One region of the Paenibacillus guangzhouensis genome, then DNA from elsewhere that is predicted to be linked to it. Evidence: riboswitches for the same ligand, from Rfam matches in the RefSeq annotation. Region 1 holds a riboswitch; each other region holds the start of a gene.
What was found. Region 1 has a riboswitch for cyclic di-AMP ahead of GCU39_RS21030 (KamA family radical SAM protein). Riboswitches for the same ligand answer to the same signal wherever they lie in the genome.
Positions count from the first base shown of each region.

Region 2: linked by a shared signal. The riboswitch ahead of GCU39_RS23575 (C40 family peptidase) and the one ahead of GCU39_RS21030 (KamA family radical SAM protein) in region 1 are both predicted to bind cyclic di-AMP.
Region 3: linked by a shared signal. The riboswitch ahead of GCU39_RS14640 (C40 family peptidase) and the one ahead of GCU39_RS21030 (KamA family radical SAM protein) in region 1 are both predicted to bind cyclic di-AMP.

Region 1 is NZ_CP045293.1:4,694,044-4,697,207, forward strand. Features, by position in the region: partial or broken gene GCU39_RS32055 (SulP family inorganic anion transporter) at 1-393, shown strand, start outside; gene GCU39_RS21030 (KamA family radical SAM protein) at 487-1,695, opposite strand; cyclic di-AMP (ydaO/yuaA leader) riboswitch at 1,886-2,025, opposite strand; gene GCU39_RS21035 (response regulator transcription factor) at 2,088-3,164, opposite strand, start outside.
Region 2 is NZ_CP045293.1:5,236,070-5,239,233, reverse strand. Features, by position in the region: gene GCU39_RS23580 (diaminopimelate dehydrogenase) at 1-523, opposite strand, end outside; gene GCU39_RS23575 (C40 family peptidase) at 718-1,218, opposite strand; cyclic di-AMP (ydaO/yuaA leader) riboswitch at 1,224-1,360, opposite strand; gene GCU39_RS23570 (carbamoyl transferase) at 1,614-2,417, opposite strand; gene GCU39_RS23565 (M1 family metallopeptidase) at 2,430-3,164, opposite strand, start outside.
Region 3 is NZ_CP045293.1:3,252,815-3,255,978, forward strand. Features, by position in the region: gene GCU39_RS14630 (5' nucleotidase, NT5C type) at 1-314, opposite strand, end outside; gene GCU39_RS14640 (C40 family peptidase) at 1,408-1,872, opposite strand; cyclic di-AMP (ydaO/yuaA leader) riboswitch at 1,873-2,008, opposite strand; gene GCU39_RS14645 (response regulator) at 2,282-3,164, opposite strand, start outside.

The DNA.
Region 1 (3,164 bases):
ACGGTAACCGTCGTCATCTTGACCTCTAACTTAGCGATCGGGGTCATGTCCGGCGTTGCGATTAGCGCGTTGATCTTCGGCTGGAAACTTGCCCGGATTGATGCCAGTACCTCTACAGACGCGCAAGGCAGCAAGGTGTATCGCATTAAGGGGCAGCTCTTCTTCGGCACGATGTCCCACTTCGTCGATCTCTTCGATGTGCACCACGATCCGGCGCACGTCATTATCGATCTTCATGCTTCCCATGTCTGGGATCATTCGGCCGTTACCGCCATCGCGAAGATCATTGCCAGATATGATCAGCAAGGCAAGCGCGTCACCTTGTCCGGACTGAATCTAGAGAGTGAGCAGCTCGTCGAACAAGCCGGCTTGCCAACACGGGCCGCTTCCTAAATTACCACAAACAAAAAGGGCAGCCGCTCAGCCATACGCTGAGCAGCTGCCCTTTCGTGCTATTCATTCCTAGATTGGTTCACTTCACAGTCATCACTCGCTGCTAGGATACGCCGGATGTCGGGATACACTGGCTGCGCGGCTTCCCTTCTGCGGGAACTGCGGCAGTTCATTCACCGAGACGACGGCGTCCGTCTTCTTCTTCGGCTTCTGCCAATACGCTTCATTTCCCGGCAGGTCATCGAACCAGGATGCATCTTTCGGACAAGGAAGCACCATGAACTTGCCGTAATGGTCATCTCGCGACTGATGGTACTTCAAGTAAGCTTTCCCGTCTTCGATCGCGAGAATTTCAATTTTCCCAGAGGTATGGCTCATCGACAAGCGAATTCTTTTGCCAAGACCGGATGTCTTCGCTTTAGCTTCTTCAACGAGGCGATACACCTGTTCGAGCGGCAGGACGAAATCCCGGTTGCCTGCAACAGGGCGATTAATGAAGAAGTAATAGGGCGTGACGCCGGCCCAAGACAGCTTATCGAGCAATTCCGCCAGCACATCGGCGTTATCATTGATGCCCCGCAGAATCGGGGTCTGATTCACGACAATCGCTCCAGCTTGATGCAACGCCTCAAACCCTCGTCTTGCTTCAGGCGTTATTTCACGCGGATGATTAATATGGGCCATCACATAAATCCGGCGATCGCTGTTCGAGAACGTTCGAATCGTCTCTAACAGTTCCTCGTCTTCATAAATCCGCATCGGATTGAATACTGGGATTTTGGAGCCAAGGCGAATAATCTTCACATGCTCAATCTCACGCAGTTGCTCCAGAATCAGCTTCAACTTCGGCGTGGCCAGGATCAAGCTGTCTCCCCCGGTCAGGAGCACATTATTAATCTCGGGATGCTGACGGATGTATTCGATGCCCGGACTCACATCCGACATCGCTTCCTTCACATCGTTGCGGAACAGCCGCTTGCGGAAGCAGTACCTGCAGTACGCGCCGCATACCTCAGAGACGATGAGCAGCGCCGTCGTCTTGTACTTGTGCTGGCAGCCCGGCACCACATAATTCGTGTCCTCATCGGAGGCATCCCATCTGCCGTATTCGGACAGTTCTCCCTCGTTCGGGATCACTAATTTCTTAATCGGGTCATTCGGATCGTTCCAGTCAATCAGCTTCAAGTAATAATCGTTCACGCGAAACACGAACTTCTCTGTAATTGGTCTGAGCTTCGCCCGCTCTTGCTCCGGGATCTCAACAATTTTATCGATATTCGTGATATATTTCGGCTGTGCCATTGTATTTCCTCCTTGAGAGTCAGATTTATGGTAACGCGTTGTCCCTCCTTCATTGGTCAAATGGTGCAAAAAAGACCCGTTGTCCGCAGAGCATGAAGCATGTGCTTCGTCCTTGCAGGCATCCGGGCCTCTCCCAATAGACGCAAAAAGACCCGGTTCAACGGGTCAGGGGGTGCGGCTAAGTTGTCAATCATTGACCCATCCACTGCTGACGAGGTTAGCTGTCGGGCTCGGGAAAGATGGTTCCCTACAACTCGTTCTTGATTCGCCCCTAATAATTGGTTCCCCCGCTTTCCGAACTTATCACCGGAAATTAAGCGTATTTCCATTTTACTACAATTTATCTTAGATAGTCAAATATTATATTATTGTATATTTCACAAAGTCACATTTCAACCGAGTTGGCGGCGGAAATGCTGCGGCGTCGCATGGTAGACCTTCTTGAACATTTTCGCAAAATAAGAGAAGTTGCTGTACCCGAGTGATTTAGCGATATCCGAGATCGGCAGCGATGAGGTCGCAATCAATTCTTTCGCCAATTTCATGCGCTCGTTCAGAATATAATCTGTCATCGACTCGCCCACCTCACGCTTGAATAATCGCGACAGATAGGCAGGATTCAGGTGCACGTACTCTGCCAACTGCTCTCTCGTAATCACTTCGCTCAGATGATCCGCAATGTAACGCTGCACCTGTTCAATCACCGAATCGTTCTGATGTAAGGAATGGGATACCCGTCCGATCAGCCGCAGCGCCCACTCATGCATCTGATCCAGTGTTCGGGGAGCCGTCCCGCTCAGTTGACTTTGCCCTTCATGCAGGAGTTCGTGAGCTGACAATCCGTTCTTGTGCAGAATGTAATGAATCATCTGGAGGAATCCATGGTTGAATGCCTGCATTGCGCTCGCAGATAATTTCGGGTCCGCTCGGAATGCAGCTATACACCGTGCAAGCTCCTTCTCAATCTCTGCCCGCTTCCCCTGCTCGATCAGAATCGTCCATGCCGAGAAAAGCGGCAGCTTCATCATGCCGGGCTTCTCCCGGTTCCGCAAGAAATACACTTGATTGGACTTATGCAAGTTGTTGTACTCGAGCTCCAGCAGCTCCTGATACATCTCGCCGATGTTGAACAGCGAAGTATTTTCCCCGATATAACAAGAAATCTGGCAATTGAAATACTGACTGCATGAGCGGATATAGTCCTGACACACCTCATATAGGTCTGCTCCAACCTTCTGCCCCTCGTCCAGATAACGAATCACCACATTCACGCCTTGGCGCGTCTGGATCACCACCCCATTCGCCTCCTGCAGCAGCAGTTCAGAAGCCGCCTTGCGGATCGCGTATTCCATCATCTCTTCATCCCTAGTGCAGAATTCACGCTTCCACGCCTCCACACTAATGAGAATTGGCAACATCTGAATATCAGGCGAAATCGTCAGATCATGCTCCTCTAACAGGTTCTGCAC
Region 2 (3,164 bases), 540 kb from region 1:
CTGGAACAGTGTACTGTACGCCAGCTTTTACGCCTGGCACACGACGGATCGCATCAGAGTGGCCTTGGCTAACGCCTTTGCCCCAGAACGTATAGTCTTTGCCTTCTGGCAGGATAGACTCCGCAAGCAGTCGATTAAGCGAGAATAATCCCGGATCCCAGCCTGTCGAAATTACGCTGAGGTTGCCACCTTCTTTCGCAGCTGCATCCACGGTATTGAAAAATTCGGGAATCTTCGCATGCGTGTCGAAGCTGTCGATCGTATTGAACATTTTGGCGATCACTGGCGTCTGCTCTGGAAGGTCTGTCGCGGAACCTCCGCACAGAATCATCACGTCAATGATACCTTTATATTGCTCTGCAGCTGAGATATGCTCGAATTTGATACCTGCTGTAGCGATTTGGTCTGGCTGTCTGCGAGTGAATACCGCTACGAGCTCCAAGTCTTGGTTCTGGCGAATGGCTTTCTCCACGCCTTTCCCCAAGTTACCATAACCAACAATACCTACTTTAATCTTTTGCATTGATAAAGTCCTCCTCTAGGGTATTCCAATATTCTGCTTGTCCACCCTTTAAAGTATATAGAAATATTACATTAAATGTAAACGTTATTCGTGAGAAAAAACCTCTATCGTGGTTCTTACTTTTATTAATACGGCTTTGGTAAAAAGAAACCCGCGAATGTGTCCAGTGGATGGACTTCGCGGGCTCCTTCTTATTATTCTACATCATCGTGATCTTGATTGCCGTCATTGTCATTGGTTTCATCAAAAATGTCCGAATTCGTCACTCTTGTTGCACCAACATAACGTTTCACATAATACGAATCACTTAAGCTGGAAATTGTAATCCCTTTTTTACTGGATGCATGTGCAAATTTATTGTCGCCTACATAGATACCGACATGCGAGATGCCTTTACCGGTTGTGTTGAAGAATACGAGATCTCCGGATTGAAGATCTGATTTTGCAACTTTTTGGCCCATTTTGTACTGTGATCTCGATTGGTGCGGAAGTTTGATGTCGAACTGCTTGAAGATGTACATCGTAAATCCGGAGCAATCAAATCCACTTGTCGATGTGCCACCGCTTTGATAGCGAGTGCCAATAACTTCGTTAACTTCTTTGTCAAGTTTGGAGTCTGCGGCGAAAGCGCTACCAACAGAGACTGTCATCGTTAATGCAAGTGTGACGATCATAGATTTAAATAACTTTTTCAAGAGGGTAATACTCCTTCCAACGCCTACGAGGTTAGCTAAGGGTTCGGTTGAAGGCTCCCTATGATCCCTTACTTGCAAGATCAATTCACCCAAAGATGGTTCCCCCGTTTCCTGGTGCGCAGGAACTCGGCTTCAATAATTTGGTGCACCGGATACGAATCACAATAATGACAAAATTGATTACAAACTTATTACAAAATCTTAACTAATTGCTATTCTAACAGACGCTACTCTCTTTGACAAACCTTTTTTTACGTTTTTACTCCATTTTTTGCGAAAAACAACGAATAACCCGACCTTCGCTAGGCGAAAATCGGGTTTATTCGTTACTTCTTTATTTTATTGGACGAGTATCGTGTTTCTATTTTTTGGGCACATCACTTTGTGGGGATATTTTAACATTTGCTTTGCCACAGTTGATATTGTGCTGCAATGCCCCACACTTTGACGATAGAGCGGACGAGATGGTAGGTCTGATGCAGAATAATAGCGATGAGCCCTGTCCAGATCCAAGCGGCAGCTGTAAAAATACTGCTGATCACAAGCAGGAATGCGAGCAGTAGAAGGGTGATGCCTAGAATCATAGGCAGGTTTTTGAGGGAGAGGAGCAGTCCGCGGAAGATCCCCGTCTTGCTCACCTGACCAAACTGCATGAATAAGAACAATTGATGCATGATCCATGCGAATACAATCCATCCGAAGATGATCGGTAGGAAGGCAACCCCTAGTTGCTCCAGGTTGTAGAACTTCCATTCCTGATAGAAGTAAGGAACGATCCAGTACGCTGGGGCGAGGATCAACAGGTTCTCCAGCCAATAGAACAGACAGGCCGGTTTCCACGCGTATTTCATGCCTTTGAAGAATAAGAGTCCTTTATCATCTTGATGGTGAATAGAATAGTAGAGTCCGGCGTTGATGAACGGTGTGATGATCATGCGTATGAGGAATAAGCCAGCCAGCATCCACAGGTAATAATCGATGATATCGGTCTTCATGAGTTGGAACTGGCTCTCGATTAAGAACATCTGCATACTCGTCTCAGTAGGGTGAGGATCCGGGTAGCGTTCTAGAAGGGGGACCACGATGGCGTCGATAAATCGATAGAGGAAGAAGCCCCAGATCAGCTGGTACAAGAATAGAATAATAACAATATAGAAATGATGCCTAACAATACTAAAGCTTTCTTTGATATATTTCATGCCGGGTTCACCTCACCATCCGAGTGCGTTCAAGATACTCTCGATCAGTTTTGCTGTACTGAAGTTAATTCGCGTTTTGACGGCTTCATCAATCTGGGCCTTCATGTAGTTATTGATGCGTTTATTCTCAAGCACCATCGTATCTTGCGGGTCGATCATCACCCAATCCAGCGGTGTCTTATGGGTGAGTGTATACTGAATCGTTGCCGATGCGCCGTCCCACATCCGCTTCACGGACGTACCGTCCTTGAACATGAACACGACAGGAACTTGCGGGTAATCGCCGCCTTTTTTGCGGAGAATGACTTTGGACTCATAGGCCGTCGCCCCTTTAGATTCTATCTTCTCCGCTGTAATGCTCTCCACGGCATAATCCGTCATGAATCCTTTATAGACGTATTGATTGAAAAACTCAGTCCAATTCTTCTTCGTGACTTGCTCGACGACACGCTGGAAATCCGACGTCGTCGGGTGGCGGAAGGCCCATTTATTCGTGTAGGTCTTCATAATTTTAGCCATCGTCTTGGCTCCCACTTGCTTTTCCAAGGCAACGAGCACCAGTTTACCGCGCGTGTACACATTTTCGGCATATTGGTCGGAGTCTTTGTATTTCCATGCGTAGAGAGACAGTGGAGCTGGGCTGGTCATATAGCTCGACTCGATCGGCAGATTCGGTACAATACCGTACTCCGTCTCCATGACGCGGTCCTCAGCGTAGGAGGTGAACCCTTCGTCCAGCCAAGCTTC
Region 3 (3,164 bases), 1.4 Mb from region 1:
AGCAGCCACTCATACTTGGCCTGGAAAGAGGCCGGTACTTCCATGGCTGCAGTAGTAATATAGATCTCGTAATGTTCCGAGAGCTCTCGAAGCACTTCTTGGCTATGCGCCATCACCTTAATATTGCGAAAGAAATCTTCCCGATCATAATAACTTTCAATCGCCTGTCTGGCATTAGGCCTAGCCTGAACCAAGTTCATACCTTCAAGTTCTGACACCTTCAGTTCATCTTGATAATCCCGGTTATACCACTCCAGATGTGTAGTCAGCGTGTCTGCAATGACTTCATCCATATCAATGGCTATACGTTTCATCGTTCGCTCCCCCTGCAAGTCATGATCACATCCAACACAATCAGGCAACAATACAAATAAGTCTCACAGAACCAAAACGGATGTCTCCATCATAGAAGATATATGTTAGCTTTATTTAAAACTTTTGTTAAATATTTGTAAATGGATGGTGTTTATGCATATTTAGTTTGGTGTCTATGGTTTAAGAGACTATACCTCTTGAAAGTAGTTAGAATATACTATCGTAACTCGTGTTAGTTAAATTAGTTCATGAAAGGTTGAGCAATGATGAGATCAGATAATAACTTCACGATCAACGACGACGGTTATTCCCCAGATGAGCAATCTCCACCAATGAATAGTCCTCCTTCCAAATCTTTTTTTGAGCATATCGGTGGAATGGACGGTGTGATGTCCATCATGGGACAATTTCAACAAGCATATGGATTGTACAAGCAAATGCGCCCTACATTTGATTTGTTTAGCTCGTTTATGCAGCCCAAAGCATTCGTGCAGAACGTGAATTCACATAAGAATAGAAACAAGAGTTCGAGATCCCGTAATGGTAATAAAAGAGCCAATAGTCATGCTGCATATAGAAAAAGAGTTGCGAAGGGAAAGCGGATCTGAATCATTCGGTTCCTGATCCTCGCCAGATTAAAAAAGACTGCCTAACAAACTCTAGGCAGCCTTTTTCTTGTGTTTTAGTATAATGTAGGAATTGGAGGACATGAAACTGCACTGATAAATCTTGGATCCATACCGTAGTACGACCAGAACACACCATTCCAACGATAGCCCGAAACTTCACCATATTCCACACGTGTCGGATAAAACCAAAAGCTTTCCCCATTTATTAACCATACATATGTGTATTGATGAACGCAGTCTACGATATAGGATACAGCAGGTTTTTGTGGGACGAAATTTGGGGGTGGGGACTGTGGCATATATGTCATGTGATTTCACTCCTTATGAAGGGGAATCAATTTGAGCTATGTATTGTATGTAGGTTCATAACTAAATGATCGTACAGACGCCTAATTCAATAAGAAAAGGACAAGTCGGTAAGTAATTTTACTTACGATCTTGTCCTTAAAAGCAATTGCTAATATTAGCTCATCATTTTATGATAACTTTGCTGACTGACAACACGTCTAGCCGTAACATACCGATTTTTATAATAGGATTCAGACAGACTACTTATCGTTACACCTTTACTGCTTGATGAATGCGCAAACTTATTGTCGCCAAGGAAAAGACCAACATGAGAAATCCCTTGTCCATCCGTATTGAAAAACACCAAGTCCCCTGCGCGTAGATTTGCTTGATCTACCTTTGTACCTTCTGTTGCCTGCGTTTTTGAAGTACGTGGTAAATCTAACTTGAACTTATCAAAAATATATTGAATGAAACCCGAGCAATCAAAGCCAGATTTTGTCGTACCTCCCCAGAGGTATGGCGTTCCAATAACTTTATCCACTTCATTTGTAAGATTAGACGAACTAGCATATGTACTTGTGGTACCAGCGGTAAACAACATTGCCGCTCCTAACATGGAAATAATGACTTTCTTCATGATGTCTCCCTTCGATGCCTACGGAGTTAGCTGAGGGTTCGGTAGAAGGTTCCCTATATTCTTCAATAGATTAGAATAATTCACCCAGAATTGGTTCCCCCGTTTTCTCTAAATAGAAATTCGGCCAAATATTAATTTTTTGTAACCTTTAATACTGTATTATATTTTCAGGTATTTTGTCAAATCATCTTGTAAGAGCTTACTATAACTAGATCAGAGTCACATGCTAGATGTCTAAGTGACATGAGACCTTGATACTGTAGACTTTTGTCCTATTCAGCATTGACGAAATATCATAAAATTACAATGACAAGTAACAATAATGAGTCGAAAATACCAATTACAAAATTGTAAATAGTTATTCATAATAAAAAAAGAGTGAAGCACATGAAGTACTCCACTCTTGTGTTCATATCAAGTTATTACACCACTGCTCATACCAACGGATAATTTCTTCACTGATCGGGAGCTCCATATCACTTTCCATTCTCGTCTTCAGTAGAAAAAATTGTTCTTCTACACCCACTTGATTATCAATCGCATGATTAAGCTTCATTAATAAGAAATAGTAATCTTCCTCATCCGGTTTTATCCGCTGAGCGTCCTGAATCAACCGAATGGCTTTATCCATTAAGCCTTGTTGCTCATAAAATTCGCTTACTCTTCTTATTTGGTACAGCCATAACATTCGCAATCGTTCCCGTTCATGCTCCGCCCATAGGTACTCGTAATTTCCAAGATAATCACCAGTATACATCTTTAACACATGTTCATGAGAATCGACGGTGTCTGCATCAAGACGACCCAATTGCTTCAAATCTTTTTCCCATAACTCCGTATCAACGTGAGCATTCCCCATATCCAGCCGATAGCCTGTCTCCAATTCACCAATGCGGATGGAAATCGAATCCATCCTGTAATTTTTTAAAGTCTGGCGTATATGGTAAATCGCCGTATAGAGATATTGTACCGCTTTATCCTCTGGCGTGTCTGGCCATAACAATTCAAGTAGTAAGTTCCGACTGACTACCCGCTTGCGATGGTGGAGCAGATAAGCGAATAATTCCTGTGCCTTACTCGTCCGCCACTTCACGTTCTGCGTCTTCATGGCATTTAACTGAAAGCGGATTTGTTCGAAGCAGCAAACCATAGGCGTATTCAAATCCTGCGTTTCCTTTGTTCCTTTTAGATTCATTTTATCCATAACGCGCATGACCGTTTGGTTTAGTCGCTCGAGTTGTACCGGCTTCATGATGTAATCCACAGCATAAAGCTCGAATGCACGCACGGCA